Regions from separate parts of the Roseburia sp. AM16-25 genome, predicted to be linked through region 3. Evidence: predicted binding sites of a transcription regulator. Region 3 holds the regulator's gene; each other region holds the start of a gene.
What was found. Region 3 encodes HrcA, which represses chaperone genes, less so after heat shock. Its sites were predicted from a motif close to TGTTAGCACTCNNNNNNNNNGAGTGCTAACA; they were not measured.
Positions count from the first base shown of each region.

Region 1: the regulator HrcA is predicted to act here: its motif matches at 3,098-3,128, upstream of DW183_RS07085 (co-chaperone GroES).
Region 2: the regulator HrcA is predicted to act here: its motif matches at 2,026-2,056, upstream of DW183_RS00690 (Hsp20/alpha crystallin family protein).

Region 1 is NZ_QUCW01000002.1:655,689-663,181, reverse strand. It holds gene DW183_RS07105 (CPBP family intramembrane glutamic endopeptidase) at 1-532, shown strand, start outside; gene DW183_RS07100 (methylglyoxal synthase) at 572-1,042, shown strand; gene DW183_RS07095 (DUF308 domain-containing protein) at 1,061-1,798, shown strand; gene DW183_RS07090 (DUF2974 domain-containing protein) at 1,820-2,998, shown strand; gene DW183_RS07085 (co-chaperone GroES) at 3,162-3,446, shown strand; gene groL (chaperonin GroEL) at 3,476-5,095, shown strand; gene DW183_RS07075 (DegV family protein) at 5,231-6,100, shown strand; gene DW183_RS07070 (adenylosuccinate synthase) at 6,126-7,409, shown strand.
Region 2 is NZ_QUCW01000001.1:140,993-148,485, reverse strand. It holds gene DW183_RS00705 (alpha/beta hydrolase) at 1-218, shown strand, start outside; gene DW183_RS00700 (cytidylate kinase-like family protein) at 290-886, opposite strand; gene DW183_RS00695 (GTP pyrophosphokinase) at 1,078-1,977, shown strand; gene DW183_RS00690 (Hsp20/alpha crystallin family protein) at 2,211-2,657, shown strand; gene DW183_RS00685 (DMT family transporter) at 2,785-3,651, shown strand; gene DW183_RS00680 (arginase family protein) at 3,662-4,450, shown strand; gene glmS (glutamine--fructose-6-phosphate transaminase (isomerizing)) at 5,010-6,830, shown strand; gene DW183_RS00670 (alpha-glucosidase) at 7,048-7,493, shown strand, end outside.
Region 3 is NZ_QUCW01000002.1:238,782-246,274, forward strand. It holds gene hemW (radical SAM family heme chaperone HemW) at 1-672, shown strand, start outside; gene hrcA (heat-inducible transcriptional repressor HrcA) at 875-1,903, shown strand; gene grpE (nucleotide exchange factor GrpE) at 1,924-2,574, shown strand; gene dnaK (molecular chaperone DnaK) at 2,645-4,537, shown strand; gene dnaJ (molecular chaperone DnaJ) at 4,543-5,712, shown strand; gene DW183_RS05020 (histidine phosphatase family protein) at 5,790-6,329, shown strand; gene DW183_RS05025 (AraC family transcriptional regulator) at 6,401-7,493, opposite strand, start outside.

The DNA.
Region 1 (7,493 bases), 420 kb from region 3:
TTTGTTTTTGCTGGGGATCGCCAGTCTTTTGACCATACCTTTTTGCTATGGTATTTACAAAAAAGCCCCAATCGTGCGGGCAGAAAAAGTCTGGGATAAAGAGACTTTCCCAAGAGAATGTCTGTATATCCTTGGTGTTGTGGCATTGGGACTGATCTTAAATTTCATCATTTCCCATACGCCGCTGGTGGCTTATTCTTCCGGCTATGCCCAGGCGAATGCCACGCTTTATGCGGGCGGTCTTTTGACCAAAATCTTTGCAAATTGCATCAGTATTCCGATTTTGGAGGAACTGGTCTACCGTGGGATCGTATGCGGGCAGTTGAGCCTCTGGTATGACGAAAAAATTGCAGTCATTATTTCTGCATTTTGTTTTGGTATCATGCACTTTAATGTGGTACAATTCTTATATGGATTTCTGGTAGGTCTTGCGATTGCAACGGTATATATCAAAACGCGCAAACTCTGGGTCGTTATCGTGGCTCATGGATTGACGAATTTTATCGTTGTCATATTGGCAAGCCTCGGATAGATAAGACATTTTTAAAAGAGACATAAGGAGGATCTGATTATGGACGACAGCAAGATCACACTTACCATTGGTAAGCAAAAGAACATTGCACTCATTGCACATGACGGAAAAAAGGCTGAGATCATTGCATGGTGTGAAGAACACAAAGAAGAATTAAAGAAGCACTTTTTATGCGGTACCGGCACGACCGCGCGTATGATCACAGATCGTACAGGACTTCCGGTACGCGGTTATAACAGCGGTCCTTTAGGCGGTGACCAGCAGGTAGGAGCCAAGGTCGTAGAGGGCAAGATCGATCTGATCATTTTCTTCTCCGATCCGCTTACGGCACAGCCGCATGACCCGGATGTAAAGGCACTGCTTCGTATCGCACAGGTCTATGACATTCCGATCGCCAACAACAAGGCGACGGCTGACTTTATCATCACATCGGATTTCATCGACAAGGAATACAATCATGATGTGATCAACTTCAAGAAGAACATTTCAGAGAGAGCAGAAACACTGTAAGACAGTGGGGAGGAATGGATGAGCAAACAGGATAATCCCAATGTTGTTGGAAATATTGCGATCGTCTTTATGTCGATCCTCTTGATCGCCGTGGGCTGCATCATGTTATTTACGGATGCGGTCAGGATGATCTATTTCTGCTACGGTGCCGGTGCCTGTCTTTTGGTATGGGGCATCTGGATGATCAGCCGTTACTTTTTACATAAGGAATTTCAGAGAACGACCAATTATGGCTTTTCGGTCGGCACGCTGGTCGTGATCTTGGGAGCCATTGATTTGATCCGTGCACAGGATATTGCGGACTCCATACCAAATTATCTGGGTATCCTGGTTCTGATCGAGGGCGTTGTCATGTTGCAGAACACCGTCCAGTTAAAGAACTTACATGGAGATCTTTGGATCGTCAGTCTGATCTTTTCCCTGCTTTCCGTAGCAGGATCGGTTGTCATATTACTGGATATCGGGAATATGATAACAAGGTATGAGACTGCCTTTTATGGTATCCTGATCATGGTTGGTGCATTTGCACTCTTATCCCTGTGTTTTGTTGGGGTGAGGACCAAGCATTATCACAAGGAAAGCAAACGGGAGTTGGAACGCAATATCGAAGAATCCGACCAGTGGTTTGAAGGCAAGCAGGAGACGACCACGGCTATTACGGAGGAAGTGGAAGAGGACCATGCCGATGAGACAGAAAGTGATCCACTGCCGGATACAGATCAAGCGGATTCTGCCTTGGTAGAGGAAGAAGTGTAGGATTTTTGAAAGGAGTTTGGCATGGCAAATATTTCGGATTATTTAGATTGGCGTGGTGATATTACCATGGAGATTGACCCCTTTAATGAAGTAGATAATCTGGTCTTAGCAGAACTGGCATACACAGATTTTGGCGGCATTGTCCCGGGCTTGAATCAAAAGGGACAATGGATCACGATCCGGGAGGCACACGATCGCTTCTTTTCTATGTATTCAGAAGAAGAGATCATGGCGAAGAACTCTACCACCAAGGTCGCACCTTTTTTGATGCACAAGATGGTAGCATCTGCACGTTTTCAAAATCTGCGGCTTATGAACTATGTCAATGAGATCGACGAAGAAAATCAGACCCAGTTTTCGGTTTTGTCTTTTCTTTTAGATGATGACAGGGTCTATGTGGCATTCCGCGGGACGGATAATACCATTGTCGGCTGGAAAGAAGACTTTAATATGTCTTTCCTTTATCAGACGGAGGGTCAGATCCGGGCAGCCCAGTATCTGAATGACTGCTATGGCGATACTTCTTATGAACTGCTTGTAGGAGGACATTCCAAGGGCGGCAACTTTGCCGTATATGCATCTGCATTTTGCCAGCCTGCCATTCAGGATCGCATTACTTGTGTTTATTCCAATGATGGTCCGGGCTTTTTAAAAGAGATCACGACGCAGGAGTCTTATGAGCGCATTATGCCCCGGGTCGTCAGTACCATACCGGAATCTTCCATTGTTGGCATGCTTTTGGAAAACGAGATGGATCATCGGGTGGTAAAGAGTTCACAGACCGGCGCCATGCAGCATGATGCCATGTCATGGGAAGTCCTTGGCAACCATTTTGTTTTTGCCGAAAATCTGTCAGAGTCTTCCGTGATGCTGGATCGTACTTTAAAAAACTGGATCTATGGTCTGAGTGCGGAGGAGAGGGAAGAATTTGTCAATATCTTATTTGGTACCCTGCAATCGACCGGAGCAACGACGCTGGACGAACTGACGGCAAACAAATTTTCCATGATGACCAATATCTCTAAGACCCTATCTGCCATGCCGGTGGAAAAGCAGCAGGTCTTAAAGGATGTCATCTGCCGTTTTGCCTATTCCAGCGGAGAGACCTTTGCAGATAATGTGCAGGAAAAACTCTTTCACAATCCGCTGTCAGAAAGGCTTATGAATACGACAAAAAGTATTGAGCGTAAGAAAAAGTGAGAAAATAAGAGTATACGTTAGATAAAGATAGGATTCTTGGAATTATTGGATGTGACTAAAGTTGCAACTTGGTTCTTAGAATCCTATTATATGAATTGTGGTTAGCACTCGTACAAAGTGAGTGCTAACAAAGAATGAGAGAAATATAAGGAGGCATATAGAAATGAAATTAGTACCATTAACAGATCGCGTTGTTTTAAAACAGTGTCAGGCAGAAGAAACGACAAAGTCAGGCATTATCCTGGCAAGTGCAGCACAGGAAAAGCCAATGGAGGCAGAGGTTATTGCCGTAGGTCCTGGCGGAATGGTAGAGGGTAAAGAGGTTGTTATGCAGGTTAAGGCTGGTCAGAAGGTCATCTATTCCAAGTATGCCGGAACAGAAGTAAAGTTAGAAGGCGAAGATTATATCATCGTTCGTCAGAATGACATTCTTGCTGTAGTAGAGTAAAAATAGATATAAGAAAGAAGGATTAAATTATGGCTAAGGAAATTAAATATGGCGCAGAAGCTAGGAAAGCATTAGAAGCAGGTGTAGATCAGTTGGCTGACACTGTCAGAGTTACGATCGGACCAAAGGGACGCAACGTTGTTTTGGATAAGTCTTACGGTGCTCCACTCATCACAAACGATGGTGTTACCATTGCAAAAGAGATCGAATTGGAAGATCCGTTTGAGAACATGGGAGCACAACTTGTCAAGGAAGTTGCTACCAAGACCAATGATGTTGCCGGTGATGGTACAACAACCGCAACCGTATTGGCACAGGCTATGATCAAAGAAGGTATGAAGAACTTAGCAGCCGGAGCAAATCCGATCGTTCTTCGTAAAGGTATGAAGAAGGCTACAGATGCCGCAGTAGAATCTATTGTTTCCATGTCTGAAAAGGTCAGCGGAAAAGAGCAGATCGCTAAGGTCGCTGCAATTTCAGCAGGTGATGAAGCCGTTGGTAACATGGTAGCAGATGCCATGGAAAAGGTTTCCAATGATGGCGTTATCACGATCGAGGAATCTAAGACCATGCAGACGGAACTTGACTTGGTAGAAGGTATGCAGTTTGACCGTGGTTATATTTCAGCATATATGGCAACCGATATGGATAAGATGGAAGCCGTTCTGGATGATCCATATATCCTGATCACAGACAAGAAGATCAGCAATATTCAGGAAATCCTGCCACTCTTAGAGCAGATCGTGCAGTCAGGATCCCGTCTTCTTATCATTGCAGAGGATGTAGAGGGTGAAGCCCTTACAACCCTGATCCTGAACAAGTTGAGAGGTACTTTCAATGTTGTTGCTGTTAAGGCACCTGGTTATGGCGACCGCAGAAAAGAAATGTTACAGGATATCGCCATCCTTACCGGTGGTCAGGTAATCTCTGAAGAAGTAGGTCTGGAATTAAAGGATGCTACCATGGATCAACTTGGTCGTGCAAAATCAGTTAAGGTTCAGAAAGAGTCTACCGTTATCGTTGACGGCGAGGGTGATAAGGATGCCATTGCAGCCAGAGTATCACAGATCCGTGGACAGATCGAAGAGACAACTTCTGAGTTCGATAAAGAGAAATTACAGGAGCGTCTGGCTAAACTTGCCGGTGGCGTTGCCGTTATCCGTGTAGGTGCTGCTACCGAGACAGAAATGAAAGAAAGCAAACTCCGTATGGAAGATGCCTTAAACGCAACACGTGCTGCTGTAGAGGAAGGTATCATCGCAGGTGGCGGATCTGCTTACATCCACGCTTCCAAGGAAGTTGCAAAACTGGTTGATTCTCTGGAAGGTGATGAAAAGACAGGTGCCAAGGTTGTATTAAAGGCGCTGGAGGCTCCGCTTTTCCATATTTCAGCAAATGCCGGATTGGAAGGAAGCGTTATCATCAATAAGGTAAGAGAAGCACAGCCGGGATTTGGCTTTGATGCTTATAATGAGACTTATGTCAATATGGTAGAGGCAGGTATCCTGGATCCTGTCAAGGTAACACGTAGCGCATTACAGAATGCATGCTCTGTTGCATCTACCTTGCTTACAACAGAATCTGTTGTTGCAGACATCAAGGAACCGGCACCGGAAATGCCAGCAAATCCGAGTATGGGAATGATGTAAGATCTTTAAAAAGGACGGCGGAAACGCCGCCCTTTTTTTGTGCAAAACGCATTTGCCAGTACCTATAAAGTATGGTATGATAAACCATGTGTGTGAAGACATGCACAAGATGGATAAAAACGAAACGAGGACCATATGAGTAAAGTAGCGATTTTAACAGACAGTAACAGTGGAATCACACAGGAAGAAGCCAAGCAGGCAGGGATTTACGTCTTCCCGACACCGGTCTATATCAATGACGAGGTCTTTTATGAAGGCGTGGATCTTACGACAGACCAGTTCTTTGCAAGACAGGCAGAGGGGGCAGAGATCAAAACTTCCATGCCGGTCGTAGGTGATGTGATCGACAAGTGGGAAAGTCTGCTTGAGGAATATGATGAGGTCGTATATATTCCTTTGTCCAGCGGACTCAGCAGTTCCTGTGAGACAGCCATCATGTTGGCTGAGGATTACGATGGTAAGGTGCAGGTTGTCAACAATCAGCGTATTTCCGTTACCATGAAGTTATCCGTTTATGATGCCAAGAAACTTGCAGATGCAGGAAAGTCTGCCACAGAGATCAAAGAGATATTAGAGGCGATGAAGTTTGAGTCAACCATCTACATCATGGTAGATACGCTGGAGTATCTCAAAAAGGGTGGAAGGATCACACCGGCTGCTGCGGCTATTGGTTCTTTGCTTAAGATAAAACCGGTATTGCAGATCCGCGGAGAAAAGTTAGACAGTTTTGCTAAGGCGAGAACGGTCAAACAGGCAAAGCAGATCATGATGGATGCCATTGCCAAGGATATGGACGAAGTGCTCCATGATCCGACCGGCGAGAATACTATCATTGCTATGGCACATACCCAGAATGAGGAAGAGATCGCCAAGTTCAAGGCAGAAGTGGAAGAACGCTTCCCGGGACATGATATTTTTGTGGATCCTTTATCTTTGGTCGTATCCAGTCATATTGGACCGGGTGCACTTGCAGTGACTTGTACAAAGAAATTAACATCATTTTAATAAATTTTTTAGGAGGAACAAGAGCATGGTAAAAGCAGTTGTTGGTGCCAATTGGGGTGACGAAGGAAAAGGTAAGATCACAGATATGCTTGCGCAGAATGCAGATATCATTGTGAGATTTCAGGGAGGAGCGAATGCAGGACATACCATCGTCAATAATTATGGTAAGTTTGCCCTTCATACCTTGCCATCCGGCGTATTTTATGATCACACAACAAGCGTTATTGGTAATGGGGTAGCCTTAAACATTCCTGTCTTGTTTGACGAGATCAAGTCTATTACAGACAAAAATGTGCCAATGCCAAAGATCAAGGTATCAGATCGTGCACAGATCGTTATGCCGTATCATATTTTATTTGATCAGTATGAAGAGGAGCGTTTAGGAAAGGCTTCCTTCGGCTCTACCAAATCCGGCATTGCACCATTTTATTCTGATAAGTATGCAAAGGTTGGATATCAGGTCAGCGAACTCTTTGATGATGAACTTTTAAAGGAAAAGGTTGCACGTACCTGTGAGTCCAAGAATGTATTGTTAGAGCACCTTTATCACAAGCCACTCATTGACCCGGATGATTTGTTGGAGACTTTACATAGTTACCGCGATATGATCGCACCTTATGTCTGCGATGTTTCTTCTTATTTGTGGAATGCCTTAAAGGAAGGCAAGACTATTCTTTTGGAAGGTCAGCTTGGTACTTTAAAGGATCCGGATCATGGTATCTATCCGATGGTAACATCTTCCTCTACCTTGGCTGCTTACGGTGCCATTGGTGCAGGTATTCCGGCACAGTCTATCGAGCAGGTCGTTACCGTATGTAAGGCTTATTCTTCCGCAGTTGGAGCCGGTGCTTTTGTCAGCGAGATCTTTGGTGATGAAGCAGACGAACTCCGCAGACGCGGTGGTGATGGCGGTGAGTTTGGTGCCACAACAGGTCGTCCAAGACGTATGGGATGGTTTGACTGTGTTGCCAGCAAATACGGTTGCCGTATGCAGGGCACGACGGATGTAGCCTTTACCGTGCTTGATGTATTGGGCTATCTGGATGAGATCCCGGTATGTGTGGGCTATGAAATCGATGGTCAGGTTACGACCGACTTTCCGGTTACCCATTTACTGGAAAAGGCAAAACCTGTCTATAAGACACTTCCGGGCTGGAAATGTGATATCCGCGGTATCAGAAAGTATGAAGATCTTCCGGAAAACTGCCGTAACTACATTGAGTTTGTAGAAAAAGAGATCGGCTTCCCGATTACCATGATTTCAAATGGACCGGGAAGAGAAGATATTATTTACCGCGACGTAAAGTAATATGAGATAAGATAAAGGCAAGACGAAAGAGAGCACTTGGCGGAGGGCTCTCTTTTTTCGTGGTACGCCTTATCTCATTCACAG
Region 2 (7,493 bases), on a different contig from region 3:
CCTATATTTTTTCCGGTGGACGTGATGTACTCGTTCCGGCGTCCCATCATGCTGAGGTCATGGTAGATGCGCTCGAAGACCATCATATCAAGTATCGCTACCGCAGGTTTTTCGCCCTGCCACATGGCATCGGTCTGGGACTGGGAACCAGTGCAGAAAAATGGTTGAAAGAGGCTGTGGATTTCTGGCAGGAAAATGTAGCAGAAAAAGAAAATTGAGACGAAGTAAGTGCATATATAAAAAGTGGGTACCAAGGATGGAAAATCCGAGGTACCCACTTTTAAAATGCTTATTTTTTGTTGTAGAGTTCGCAGATAATGTGAACACAAGTTTCTTCGCCGAGTTCCCCACTATCTAGGGCTACATCGTAATTGTGGTAGTTACCCCACTGCTGATCGGTGTAGTATTTGTAGTAGGTCTTACGTTGCTTATCCTTTTTGGCAAGACGTTTTTCAATGCCGACATTCTTAATCTCGCCATAGCGTTTGAGAACACGCTCTGTACGATGTTCCATGTCAGAATGGATAAAGACGTTCAGACATTTGACGTCCTCTTTGCGCAGGATATAATCCGCACAGCGTCCGACAATGACGCATGGTCCTTTGGCTGCACAGTCAAGGATGACGCGCTTTTGCGCGATGAAGATCTCGTCCTGTGGACTTTGGAAATACATGGCACTGGCTGCTGAAATGTCAAACCATTTATTCGCAGAGGTAGAGTATTCGCCCTGTTCTTCGATCAATTCTTTGGCATAGCCACTTTCTTCTGCCACGCGTGTCACAATTTCCCCGTCATAAAATGGTATACCGAGTTTGGCTGCAACCTTTTCGCCAATGCTGTGTCCGCCACTACCAAACTCTCTACTTATCGTTATTACTGGGTACATATGCATTACCTCCCTTCTTTCTTACCCTTATTATATTTAAAATTGTCAGAAAAATCAATGCGAAATCTCGAAAGATTTGTTAAATTTGTCCTGCAATTATAAACTTTATTTAATAAAAAGTTAATATCCAGTTCACCCACTTTTACCGGAAATTGGATATAATAAGAAAGTAAGTTAGGGGGATTGATAGTATGTCAAGCGCAGCGAGAGCAGTACGAAAACAGACCGTGGCATCTGTAAATATGGGGACAGATGCAAAGACCAAGAACAAGGGGAAGAAAATGAAAAAGGGGAAACAGGATATGGAAGAAAGACAAGAAGAAACAATCGAACAGGATATAGAAGTGCAGGAGACCTATGAAGAAGAACGGGGTTCAACGGCATACCAGACCGTCGATGGTAGGGCAGAGACGATCGAGGTCTATGAACTCATGACCTCACAGGCGACGACCGGGGAAGATATGCGTCATATGGCGGATATCCATGATGAATTTATGCACACCATGGATCCGATCCTTCGCATGTATAATGCGGCTATGAACGTTACGGAAACCCGTATGAACATCATCAAGGATGAGTTCAAGTATCGCGGACTCCGCTGCCCAATCCATCATATTGATACGCGATTAAAGTCTATGAAGAGCATTGTCGGCAAGTTGGAGAAAAAGGATCTGGATCTTTCTTTGAATGTTGCCTGCAACAATATCTATGATATTGCCGGAGTTCGTGTCGTATGTCCTTACATCAAGGATGTATATCTGATCCGTGACCGTTTGATGGCACAGGATGATGTACATATCATGGAGATCAAGGACTACATTGCCAATCCGAAAAAGAACGGCTACCGCAGTCTGCACATGATCATCCGTGTGCCGGTCTATTTTATGAATAAGAAGCAGTTCGTACCGGTCGAGGTGCAGATTCGTACCGAGGCCATGGATATGTGGGCAAGTCTGGAACATGATATCAAGTACAAGTCCCTGTATCAGGATATCGGTGTGGATTTTACAGGTGAGTTATTGGAGTGCAGCAAACTCATCTATCAGGCAGAAGAGAAGATGGAATACATGAATAATGTGTTGGAGGGATAGAAAGTTCTATTGACTGACAATAAGATAAAAAGTGTGAAAAATATGTGAAATTAGCACTCACCTCTTGACAGTGCTAATAAATGGTGCTATAACATAGTCAGAACAAAGGAAGAGGGAATAAAAAGAGAACCAGATGTTCCCCGAGTTTCCTTAACAACTTCGTTCCAAAGAAACAAGGTAAACAAGCATGAGGTGTTGCCAGAGGCGGCACGGTAGAAAAGGAGAGATGACTTATGTTAATGCCTAGTATTTTTGGAGAGAATTTATTTGATGAGTTTGATAACTGGATGGACGCTTCCTTCCATGATGTTGACAAGGCTTTGTATGGTAAACATGCGAAGAACATGATGAAGACAGATGTCAAAGAGACAGAGAAAGGATACGAAGTCGATATTGACCTTCCGGGATTTAAGAAAGATGAGATCCAGTTGGAATTAAATGATGGTTACCTGACCATCAGTGCAGAAAAAGGATTGGATAAAGACGAGGAGGACGAAAAGAAACACTACCTGCGTCGTGAGCGTTATGCCGGCAGCATGAGCAGGAGTTTCTATATCGGTGAAGGTATCACCGAGGAAGATATTCATGCGAAGTATGAATATGGTATCCTAAAATTATCTATTCCGAAGGAGCAGCCAAAGGCGGTTCCTGAGAAACACTTCATTTCCATTGAAGGATAATCGGACGATCCAGAGCCGGTGCTTTCGGGCACCGGTTCTTTTTTTTGTCCTTTTTCCTGTTTGTAACCTTATTTGTCCGGGTGTGCTATAATGAAATGAAATGTTTTATGATAGGAGTTAATCACACATGAAGATCAATGAAAAATATAAGGGGATTTTCTATATTATCCTGGCGGCATTTGGTTTTGCCTTTATGAATTTATTTGTCAAACTGGCGGGAGATCTTCCGGCGATCGAAAAAAGTTTCTTTCGGAATCTGGTCGCCGTCTTTTTTGCCTTTGTTGTCATGAAAAAGGAGCATATAGCCTTTTCTATTCCCAAAGGCAGCGGCAAGTATATCTTCTTTCGTTCCCTTTTTGGAACCGTCGGTATTTTTGCAAACTTTTATGCGATCGGGAAACTCTATATTGCAGATGCATCCATGCTCAATAAGTTATCCCCTTTCTTTGCCATTATCTTTTCTTATTTCCTATTAAAAGAGAAGATTCAGCCATACCAGTTGATCTGTGTGATCACGGCATTTATCGGAGCACTTTTTATCCTGCGCCCGGGCTTTGACAGCGTTGCAACTTTGCCTGCATTTATTGGTATGATCGGCGGTATGGGAGCGGGGCTTGCCTACACTAATGTGCGCATTGCGTCCAAGCATGGGGCTCCGGGACCGCTGATCGTCTTTTGCTTTTCCGTATTTTCCTGCCTGTGTGCCGTTCCTTTTATCATCGTCGATCACCAGCCTCTTGCCTGGTGGCAGTTGGCATCCCTTTTGATGGCGGGACTTTCCGCAACGCTGGGACAGTTCTCCATCACGGCGGCTTATACCTATGCGCCGGCGAGCGAATTATCCGTCTATGATTATACGCAGATCGTCTTTGCTGCCCTGCTTGGCATCATCTTCCTTGGGGAAGTGCCGGATGTTATCAGTATTCTGGGTTATCTGATCATCTGCGGCGCCGGTATTGCCATGTTTTTGATCCGCAAGAAAAAAGAAGCATAAGAGGGTAAATATGAAAAAACTCATGGTTGTTATGCATATGTCCGGGGCATATGCCGAGCAGACATTTTATAAAGAAAAGAAAGAGGGCTGGCAAATATGTCAGATCACTTGTCAGGATATCGAGGGGACAAATTGCTACTGCGATGATGCGGCAAAAGAAAGCCTGCGTGAGAGGGTAAGACCTTATTCTTATGAGGGCATACATTTTTTGGATTCCGGAAATTATCACTATCTGTCCCTGCTCTGGCTGGAAAAGATAAAAGAACCTTTTTCTTTGATCTTATTTGATCATCACCCGGACTTACAGGCTCCGTCCTGGGGCGGTATCACCTCCTGCGGCGGCTGGGTAAGGGAAGCACTGCTGACCAATGAAAAGTTGCAAAGGGTATATCTTGTGGGTGTGGATGCGCATCTGATCGAGGACGTACGCGCAGAAGATGAGGCAAGCAATAAAGCAGGCGTGCAAATGTCTGATGCGACAGGAAATACGATATCTGCAAAGAAATTGTGGGAAAAGATCCGGATCGGCATGCCGGATTTTTTACAGGAAAAGCATCCCATCTATGTCTCTTTTGACAAGGATGTTTTGCGTGAAGAAGATGCTGTCTGCGACTGGGATCAGGGAGATATGACTCTGGATGAAGCAGTGGAAAAATTGCAGGAGATCAGGGAAAGAGCAGACAAAATTCTTGGTATGGATATCTGCGGGGAGGATGCGCGCTGGAAGCAGACACAGGAGGCAGGCACCTGTCAGATCAATGACCGGTGCAACCGGAGACTTGTGGAAACGCTGGAATAAGCACTTTTATCTAGCAAGGAACACAAAGGAATGTGCCGAAATGCATGTTCATGCCTTACACAAAAAAAGAAAGTGATGCAACGCACACATCACTTTCAAGTAAGGGGGAGTTATGAAAAAGTTATGTTCTTGTCTTTCGACATTATTTATATTACAGGTCAGATGTGACGAAACTGTGTTGCCTTTATTAAAGAAATATGAAGAATTTCAGAAATAAAATTTATAGTTTTCATATGCTGATAGCAGGCATATAAAAGCGGCGCAGTTTGACATTTTTATGGAGGCAGTATATAATCTCACGGAGAACTTTGACAAGTGAATAATTGATAATATGTGACACATTGTCCTCAGTTTAGCGCCAGGACCTTAGAAAAAGGTCGACGAGGAGAAGGGTTATCGAAAATTCGGCGGATGCCCTTCCGTAGATCTCAATGCGACATATATTGGCAAATATGTGGGTAACTACAAAACAAATCCAATATAATGAGAGTAAGAAAAAATAATTGCAGTCCGGTGGATCATCCGGCTGCTTCGTATAGAAAGAATGAGGATTTAAAATATGTGTGGAATCATAGGATTTATTGGAAATGATGCTTTAAATGGCATTTTAAACGGGCTGGAACTGCTGGAATACAGAGGTTATGACAGTGCGGGATTTGCTATCCGAAGAGCCGGCGAGAGCCTGCCGGAGATTCACAAATGCCAGGGACGTGTCAAAGACCTGCGGGAGATTTCTCCGAAAACCGGTGACTATACCTGTGGCATCGGTCATACAAGGTGGGCGACCCATGGCGGCGTGTCTGATACAAATGCGCATCCACATCGTGTGGGAAAAGTAACTCTGGTCCACAACGGGATCGTGGAAAATTACAAGGAACTGAGTGAAGAGTATGAGGTGGAAGACCAGTTGGTATCAGAGACGGATACCGAGGTGGTAGCGGCTCTTTTGAACAAGTTTTACAAGGGAGATCCGAATGAAGCCATCCGCAGAACGGTCAAGAAATTAAAGGGTACCTATGCTTTAGTGGTCATGTTTGATGATATCCCGGATACCATTTATGCGACCAGAAACGTAAGCCCGATCGTTGTGGCAAAGAACGAGGAACTGACCATTCTGGCATCCGATCCGGCTGCCTTGTACGAGTATTCCAAGGAGTTTTTTGTCTTGGATGAAAAGTGTATCTTAAAGGCGACCAAGGCGCAGGTTTCTGTTGTTGATTTCAATGGACAGGAAGTGCAGCCGAAAATGCAGGTCGTTGACTGGGATGCAGGAAACACCGGCAAGCAGGGCTATGCTTATTATATGGAAAAAGAGATCAACGAGCAGCCGGAGGCTTTGAAGCGGATCCTGACAAACTACCTGGTGGATGGCAGTATCGATCTTGGCTATGAAGGGGCTGTGGATAAAATGCTGACCTCTTTTAACCGCGTCTGCATCGTAGCATGCGGAACCGCTTTGCATGCAGGCATGATGGGAGCTCATCTGTTTCGGAAATGGCTGGGTATTCCGGTCGAGACAGAGATGGCATCGGAATTTATCTATTCGGACACCGTCTTGGATAAGGACACACTCTTTATCGCAGTATCCCAGTCCGGCGAGACCATTGATACCATGGAAGCATTAAAGAAAGCGAAAAAAGAAGGCGCTGCCTGTCTGGCAGTCTTAAATGTCAGAGGTTCATCCATTTCCCGTATCGCAGATTATACGCTTTATACCGATGCGGGACCTGAGATCGCGGTTGCCAGCACAAAGGCATATACGACCCAGTTGATGATCTTTTATCTTCTGGTATTGCGCTGTGCATCTTTGCGGGGCAGGATGACAGAGGCGGATCTGGAGCATGCACTGGAAAATCTCAGAAGAGTGCCGGATGCTATTACCCAGGTCATTGCCATCAAAGACGACATCCATCGTCAGGCTAAGGAAGTGATCATGGCAAGCGACCTCTTTATGATCGGTCGCGGCATGGATTATCTGGTTCTGCTGGAGGGAGCCTTAAAACTCAAGGAGATCTCTTACATCCATTCCGAGGCGTATGCTGCCGGAGAATTGAAGCATGGACCGATCGCCCTGATCACAGACGGGACACCGGTCATTGCAGCAGCGACCCAGACCAAACTGATCTCCAAGGAACTTTCCAATGTAAAAGAAATCAAGGCGAGAGGTGCCAATGTCGTGCTCCTGACCAAGGAAGAACTGAAAGCGGACTTTGCCCAGAGCGATGAGTATCATGTGATCGGTCTGCCAAATCTGGACGACGAATATATGTCATTCCCGGAGATCGTTGCTTTGCAACTCTACTCCTACTATGTGTCAGCAGATAAGGGGCTGGACGTAGATAAGCCAAGAAACTTGGCAAAAGTTGTAACTGTAGAATAAAATCGAAAAAAATGAGGACAATGTCATATTATCAACACAGGTCAAAGAATTGGGAAAGCAGATATATCTGCTTTCTCTTTTTTATGCAGACATCAATTATTTAATAAGTTTAAAAAATATACTTGCATTTTACTGATCTAGGTTCTATAATTAGTTAAACGAATTAAAAAATTAAAGCGAGGGGGTTTTTACAATAAGAATTGAAGAGATTTTAAAAATGGAAGTAAGCATTGGTTCCGGGGAGAATCAGTTTTCCATGTCCAGAGGAAGTTTCAAGTACAAACAGAAGATTTCCGGGAAAAGAAAACTGACCTTACAGAATCAGGAGAAGACCGAGGAGGGCTATCTTTTGACCTATGTAGATCCGAAAGGAAGCAGTGCCAAAGAGCAGGTACATCAGTTTGCCGTGACCCAGCAGGGTTCACAGATCCGTCTGGCTTATGTGGGAGAGGAAAAGCCGGGGGTCAATCGTTACTGGCTGACCTTTGTGACCAATCCAAAGGAGCATATCTACGGTTGTGGGGAGACCTATTCGGAACTAGATCTGAAAGGACAGAATGTACGTATCTGGGTGGCAGAGCATCAGAACACCGGACGTATTTCCAAAAAGATCATTAAGGAAAAGTTACTGGGTAAGCACCCGGACAAGAAACTTTCCTTTGA
Region 3 (7,493 bases):
CAGGTCATTGCCCTGCGACCGGAACATGTCTCTGCCTACTCTTTGATCGTGGAAGAAGGAACCCCTTTTTATGATCGCTATAAATTTGATGCGGTCAAGCAGCATGCTGGGATGAAAACAGAATTTTTGCCGGACGAGGACGAGGAATACCGCCTGTCCAAGATGGCACAAAGCGTTTTGATCGCACACGGCTATCAGCAATATGAGATATCCAACTATGCCAGGGAAGGTTATGCCTGCTATCACAATACCGTTTATTGGCGGCGGGGCGACTATCTGGGACTTGGCATTGGCGCAGCCTCCATGGTAAGCGACCGTCGTATGGCAAATGTGCGGGACATCTATCAGTATATGGATCTGTGTGCGGACAAATTGTATTCTAATAATATAGAAGAAACAGAAAATCTGACGTCGCCTTTATGGCAGGAAGTAACGAGTCTTTCTAAAAAAGATGCCATGGAAGAATTTATGTTTTTGGGACTGCGCATGAATGCAGGAGTTACCAGAGAGGATTTTGCCAAGTGCTTTTCCTGCTCGATAGAGTCCGTCTATGGCGAGACCATCAAACATTTGCGGCAGGAGGCTTTGCTAGAAGTGGCAGAGGGGCGGATCTTTTTGACCGACAAGGGAATGGATCTGAGCAATTATGCCCTGGCACAGTTCCTCCTGTAAGATCATCTGCGCCAAAGGGGACAGTCCATGTGGCAAAAGGAGCGTCCCTGTGCCACAAAAAATTCACAAAAATAAATAAAAAAAATTGTGAGAAGTGTTGACAAAGCAAAAGGGCAGTGATACATTAGGTTTAAAGATATTAGCACTCTAAGTTAATGAGTGCTAACAATCTTAGAAACAAGGAAATCAGATGAGGTATCCGATGGACGAATTAGGTGAGAGAAAAGAGAAAATTTTAAACGCCATCATACAGAACTATCTGGAAACCGGAGAGCCGGTTGGTTCCCGTACCATTTCCAAGATGTCAGATCTGAATCTGAGTTCTGCTACGATTCGTAATGAGATGTCGGATCTTGAGGAACTGGGCTACATCGTACAGCCGCATACTTCTTCAGGACGTATTCCTTCCGATAAGGGTTACCGCTTCTATGTAGATCACTTGATGGAAGTCAAGGATCGGGAAGTGACCGAGATGAAGGATCTGATGATCGAAAAGACGGAGAAGATGGAACAACTCTTAAAACAGGTCGTCAAGGTACTTGCCAACAATACGCAGTACGCCACGATGATATCTGCACCGAGTGTCCAGCGCAACCGTCTCAAGTTCGTACAGTTATCTGCCGTAGATGAACACCAGATCTTATCGGTGGTCGTTATGGAAGGCAACATCGTAAAGAACAAGATCATTCCGGTTGAGGAACCTCTGAGCAATGAGACTATGTTGAAACTCAACATGCTCTTGAACACCAACTTGAACGGGCTTACCGTCGATGAGATCAACTTAGGACTTATCACCAAGTTAAAAGAGCAGGCGGGTATTCACGAAGAGATCATTGCACAAGTCTTAAATACCGTGGCTGAGACGATTCACGAAGACGACGATCTGGAGATTTACACGAGTGGAGCAACGAATATTTTCAAATATCCGGAACTTTCCGATTCCCAGAGAGCAAGTGAGTTGATCAGTGCTTTTGAAGAAAAGCAGGCGCTGGCAGATCTGATCTCTGAGACACAGGGAGATGAAGAAACCGGCATTCAGGTATATATAGGAAATGAGTCACCGATCCAGACAATGAAAGATTGCAGCGTCGTGACAGCCACCTATGAATTAGGTGAGGGCGTGAAGGGCACGATAGGAATTATCGGACCAAAGCGTATGGATTACGAAAATGTCATGGATAACCTGAAAAATCTTAAGTCGCAGCTTGACAAGATCATGAAAAGGGAATGACATAGGAAGGAGATGTAAAAGTGGCAGAGGAAAAGAAGCAGGAAGATAGGGAAGAAGTCAAAGTAGACGAGACAGTCGAGACAGTCGAGACAGAGACTTCCGAAGAAAAAGATACAGAAAGTACAGAGGCAGGAGAAGCCGCTGATACCAAAGAGGAGGCGGAGGAAAAAGAAGAATCCGCAGAAGAAGCTGAGGAAGAAAAAGGAAATGGAGGCTTTTTCAAAAAGAAAGAAAAGAAAGACAAAAAGGATGCACAGATCGAAGAACTGACCGACAAGGTCAGACGCCAGATGGCCGAGTTCGAGAACTTCCGCAAACGTTCTGAGAAAGAAAAATCACAGATGTATGAAGTGGGAGCAAAGAGCATCTTGGAAAAGATCCTTCCGGTCGTTGACAACTTTGAAAGAGGTCTTAAGGGCATGGAAGAGAGCGAAGATCCATTTGCACAAGGGATGCAGATGATCTACAAGCAACTGATGACTTCCTTGGAGGAAGCAGGCGTGAGTCCGATCGAGGCGCTCGGCAATGAATTTGATCCGAATTTTCACAACGCAGTGATGCATGTGGAGGATGAAGAAGCCGGCGAGAGCGAGATCGTAGAAGAGTTCCAAAAGGGCTATATGTATCACGATACAGTGCTTCGTCATAGCATGGTCAAGGTTGCAAACTAGTCAAATTGGTAGCAATGCTAATTTAAAATAAAGACAATAACAATGTGATGATAAATAGGAGGAAAAAATCATGGGAAAAATTATTGGTATTGATTTAGGTACAACAAACTCTTGTGTAGCAGTTATGGAAGGTGGTAAGCCAACCGTTATCGCCAACCAGGAAGGTGCAAGAACAACACCGTCTGTTGTAGCATTTACAAAGACAGGAGAGAGATTGATCGGTGAGCCTGCAAAGCGTCAGGCAGTTACAAATGCAGAAAAGACAATTTCTTCTATTAAGAGAGATATGGGTACAGACAATGGTCGTACCATCGATGGTAAGAAGTATTCTCCACAGCAGATCTCAGCAATGATCTTACAGAAGTTAAAGAGCGATGCAGAGAACTATCTGGGTGAGCCTGTCACAGAAGCAGTTATCACAGTTCCTGCATATTTCAATGATGCGCAGCGTCAGGCAACAAAGGATGCCGGAAAGATCGCTGGTCTTGATGTAAAGCGTATCATCAACGAGCCTACAGCAGCAGCACTTGCTTATGGTCTTGACAATGAAAATGAGCAGAAGATCATGGTTTATGATTTAGGTGGTGGTACATTTGATGTATCTATCATTGAGATCGGTGATGGCGTTATCGAAGTTCTTGCAACAAGTGGTGATAACCGTCTTGGTGGCGATGACTTCGACCAGAAGATCACAGATTGGATGCTGGATGAGTTCAAGAAGGCAGAAGGCGTTGACCTTTCTACTGACAAGATGGCTCTCCAGAGATTAAAAGAAGCAGCAGAGAAGGCTAAGAAAGAACTTTCCGCTGCAACAACAACAAACATCAACTTGCCTTTCATCACTGCAACAGCAGAAGGACCAAAGCATTTTGATATGAACTTAACACGTGCTAAATTCGATGAATTAACACATGACCTTGTAGAAAGAACAGCCATTCCGGTACAGAACGCATTAAAGGATGCAGGTCTTACAGCAAGTGAACTTTCAAAGGTTCTCCTTGTTGGTGGATCAACCCGTATCCCAGCCGTACAGGATAAGGTAAAGGCACTTACAGGACATGAGCCAAGCAAGTCTTTGAACCCGGATGAATGTGTAGCCATCGGTGCTTCTATCCAGGGCGGTAAGTTAGCAGGTGATGCCGGTGCCGGTGAGATCTTGCTTTTGGATGTTACACCACTTTCTCTTTCTATCGAGACTATGGGTGGTATTGCAACCAAGTTGATCGAGAGAAATACAACGATCCCTACCAAGAAGAGCCAGATCTTCTCTACTGCTGCTGATAACCAGACAGCCGTTGATATCAACGTAGTACAGGGTGAGAGACAGTTTGCTAGAGACAACAAGTCCTTAGGACAGTTCCGCCTGGATGGTATTCCTCCAGCACGTCGTGGTGTTCCACAGATCGAGGTTACTTTCGATATCGATGCCAATGGTATCGTAAATGTATCCGCTAAGGATCTTGGTACAGGTAAGGAACAGCACATCACCATTACAGCAGGATCTAACATGTCTGATGAAGACATTGAGAAGGCTGTTAAGGAAGCTGCTGAGTTTGAAGCACAGGATAAGAAGCGTAAGGAAGCCATCGACACCAGAAACGATGCTGATGCATTTGTATTCCAGACAGAGAAGGCTTTGGAAGAAGTTGGCGACAAGATCGATGCGGCAGATAAGTCAGCAGTTGAGGCTGATATCGCAGCGATCAAGACAATCCTCGAGGCACATCCGGAAGCAGAGGCTATGGATGATGCAACCGTAGCAGAATTAAAGGCTGCACAGGAGAAATTGCAGGAGAGTGCACAGAAGGTATTCACCAAGATGTATGAACAGCAGGCTCAGGCAGCAGGCGCACAGGGTGCAGGTCCTGACATGGGTGCCGGTGCAGGCCCTGATATGGGAGCAAACACCACTTACAATGCGGCAGATGATGATGTCGTAGATGCAGACTTCAAGGAAGTATAAAAAACATGGCAGAACAGAAGCGAGATTATTATGAAGTCCTTGGCGTAGATAAAAATGCCGATGACGCAACGATCAAAAAAGCATACAGACAGTTGGCAAAGAAATATCACCCGGATATGAATCCGGGTGATAAAGAAGCAGAGGTAAAGTTCAAAGAAGCCTCTGAAGCCTATGCTGTTTTGAGTGATCCGGATAAGAGAAGACAATATGATCAGTTTGGTCATGCTGCTTTTGACGGCGGTGCCGGTGGCGGCGGATTTGATTTCTCAGGCATGGATTTTGGAGATATCTTTGGAGATATCTTCGGTGATTTCTTTGGCGGTGGCGGCAACAGACGTACCAACAATGGACCGATGAAAGGGCAGAATGTCCGTGCAAGAGTCAATATCAAGTTTGAAGAGGCAGCATTTGGTTGTGAAAAAGAGATCGAACTGGTATTAAAAGATGAGTGTGCAACTTGTCATGGATCCGGTGCAAAGCCTGGAACCACAAAGGATACCTGTCCGAAGTGTGGCGGTAAGGGAAAGATCGTAGTTACACAGCAATCATTCTTTGGAACCGTACAGAATGTAACGTCTTGTCCGGAATGTCAGGGAACAGGGCAGATCATCAAAGAAAAATGTAGTGATTGCCATGGTACCGGATACATTTCCCGTAAAAAGAGAATTTCTGTATCTATTCCTGCTGGTATTGATAACGGTCAGAGTGTTCGTATCCGTGAAAAGGGAGAGCCGGGCATCAACGGAGGACCTAGAGGAGACCTTTTGGTTGAGGTTCGTGTGGCCCCGCATGCGATCTTCCAGAGAAGCGAATACGATATTTATTCTTCTGCTCCGATCTCATTTGCACAGGCAGCACTGGGCGGTGAAGTCATGATCGATACCTTGGACGGAAAGGTCGTATATGAAGTGAAGCCCGGCACACAGACCGATACCAGGATCCGCTTGCGTGGAAAAGGTATTCCGTCTTTGCGTAATAAGAATATGCGTGGTGACCATTATGTTACTTTAGTGGTACAGGTTCCGACTTCTCTTAGTCATGAAGCAAAAGAAACTTTGCGTAAGTTTGATGATGAGACAGGAAAGACCTTGAAAGCCGGAGGAACAGCGGTTAAGGAAGAAAAGAAGAAAAAAGGATTTATGGGCAAACTTAAGGATGCCGTAGACGATTTATAAAATGCGAAGAAGCGATGGCTTGGTATAGAAATATATCCCATCGCATTTTTGCGTATAAGAGAAAGAGGATAACATACATGAAAGTTTGGATTACAAGACATGGGCAGACAGATCTCAACAAAAAGCAGTTGATGCAGGGCGTTTATGACGAACCACTGAACGAAACAGGAATTGCGCAGGCAGAGGAAGCACGGAAAAAGATTGGTGATATGAAGTTCGACGCTGTTTACTGCAGCCCATTGAAGCGAGCAAAGAAAACAGCCATGATCATCGGAGGTGTATCCGAAGAGGAATTGATCGTGGATCCGCGTATCATCGAGGTAAACTTTGGAAAATACGAAAAAAAGAGTTATAAAAAATTAGGACCATTTATGACCTTATACTGGATGCTTCCGGAAATCATACCGGCACCTAAGACGGTGGAGCCTGTTTCATCTATGGTGAAAAGAAGTCGTTCTTTTATCGAAGATCTCAAAAAAGAGGACTATGAAAACGTGCTTGTGGTCTGTCACGGTGGCATTATCCGGGCTCTTTGTGGAGTTCTTGAAAACCGTAGAAATGGAATCAAGTGGAGACCAAGACCACAAAATTGTGAAATTAGAAAATACGAGTTGTAGTTTGTAGGGACGTTCCTTTTGCCACAAGGAGCGTCCCTTTTGGCATACCGACAGGTGCAGAGCGGCATCTTCTATTGATTTCGGTATTCTTTCGGCGTCATACCGGTCAATTTCTTAAATACATTCTGAAAATACCCCTGGGAGGAAAAGCCTAAATAGGTTGCTATCTCTAAAATAGAGCGATCAGTCGTTTTTAACAGAGACTTCGCTTTTTCGATTTTTTGTTCTTGAATATACTGTGACAAGGTCATACCGGTTTCTTTTTTGAATTTGGTTGACAGATAACTGCGACTTAAGAAAAGATCCTGAGCCATCTGATCAACGGAGAAATCTTCGGTCAGATGCTCTCGGATGTAGGATGTGACAGATCGCATGAATTTATCATAGCGTTTTCCTTTTTTAATATCCCGAACCAGACTTGTATAATCAATTACCATATGATATTGCAGATTCATGACCTGTTCCGGGTTATCGTAATTCTCTGCGTGTTGGATATATTTATCGCTGAGTGTCAGGGCTTCCTCAACCGGGAGCCCGCCGTCAATCGCAGCGCGTGAAAGCAGGGTTGCGGAGGTGATAAAGATATTTTTGACCTGGCGTAAATAGGTTGGTGCAATTTTTCCGGCGCGACCTGGATCGGTATGTGCGATGAGGGTTTGCAGATTTTCTATATCTCCTTCCTTTACACAGGCAAGCATAGCGCATTCAAAATCGTGTGTTGTATGAGCATAGGATACCGTATCATCCATGTAGTCGCCAATATGGTTGTGAGCCCATGTTATGTCATTAAATGCATCGTTAAATGAGGAATGGGGGATAGAGGCATCGCTATTATCTGTTAATGTATACGCTTGGTTCTGGCTGGAAATTTTGGCATTACTATCGTAGATTTTTATATTTGCTAAATTGAGTTTAACATCACTGATGTAGTAGTATATCAGACAAAGTTCATGAAGTAGCATTTCTACAGGTAGTGGAGTAATGCTTTGCATAAGTTGCTGGTATTGTTCCATGTAATTCATTCGGAGATCAAGGGAAAACATGAATTCGCGGATTTGTTTTTTTGACGGTGTAATCTGGAAAGTCGGCCCTAAGATGAGCGTATACTCCTGATGTTTTACAATACCATAAAAATGTTCGTAGGGAGAGATGAAATAGTTTACA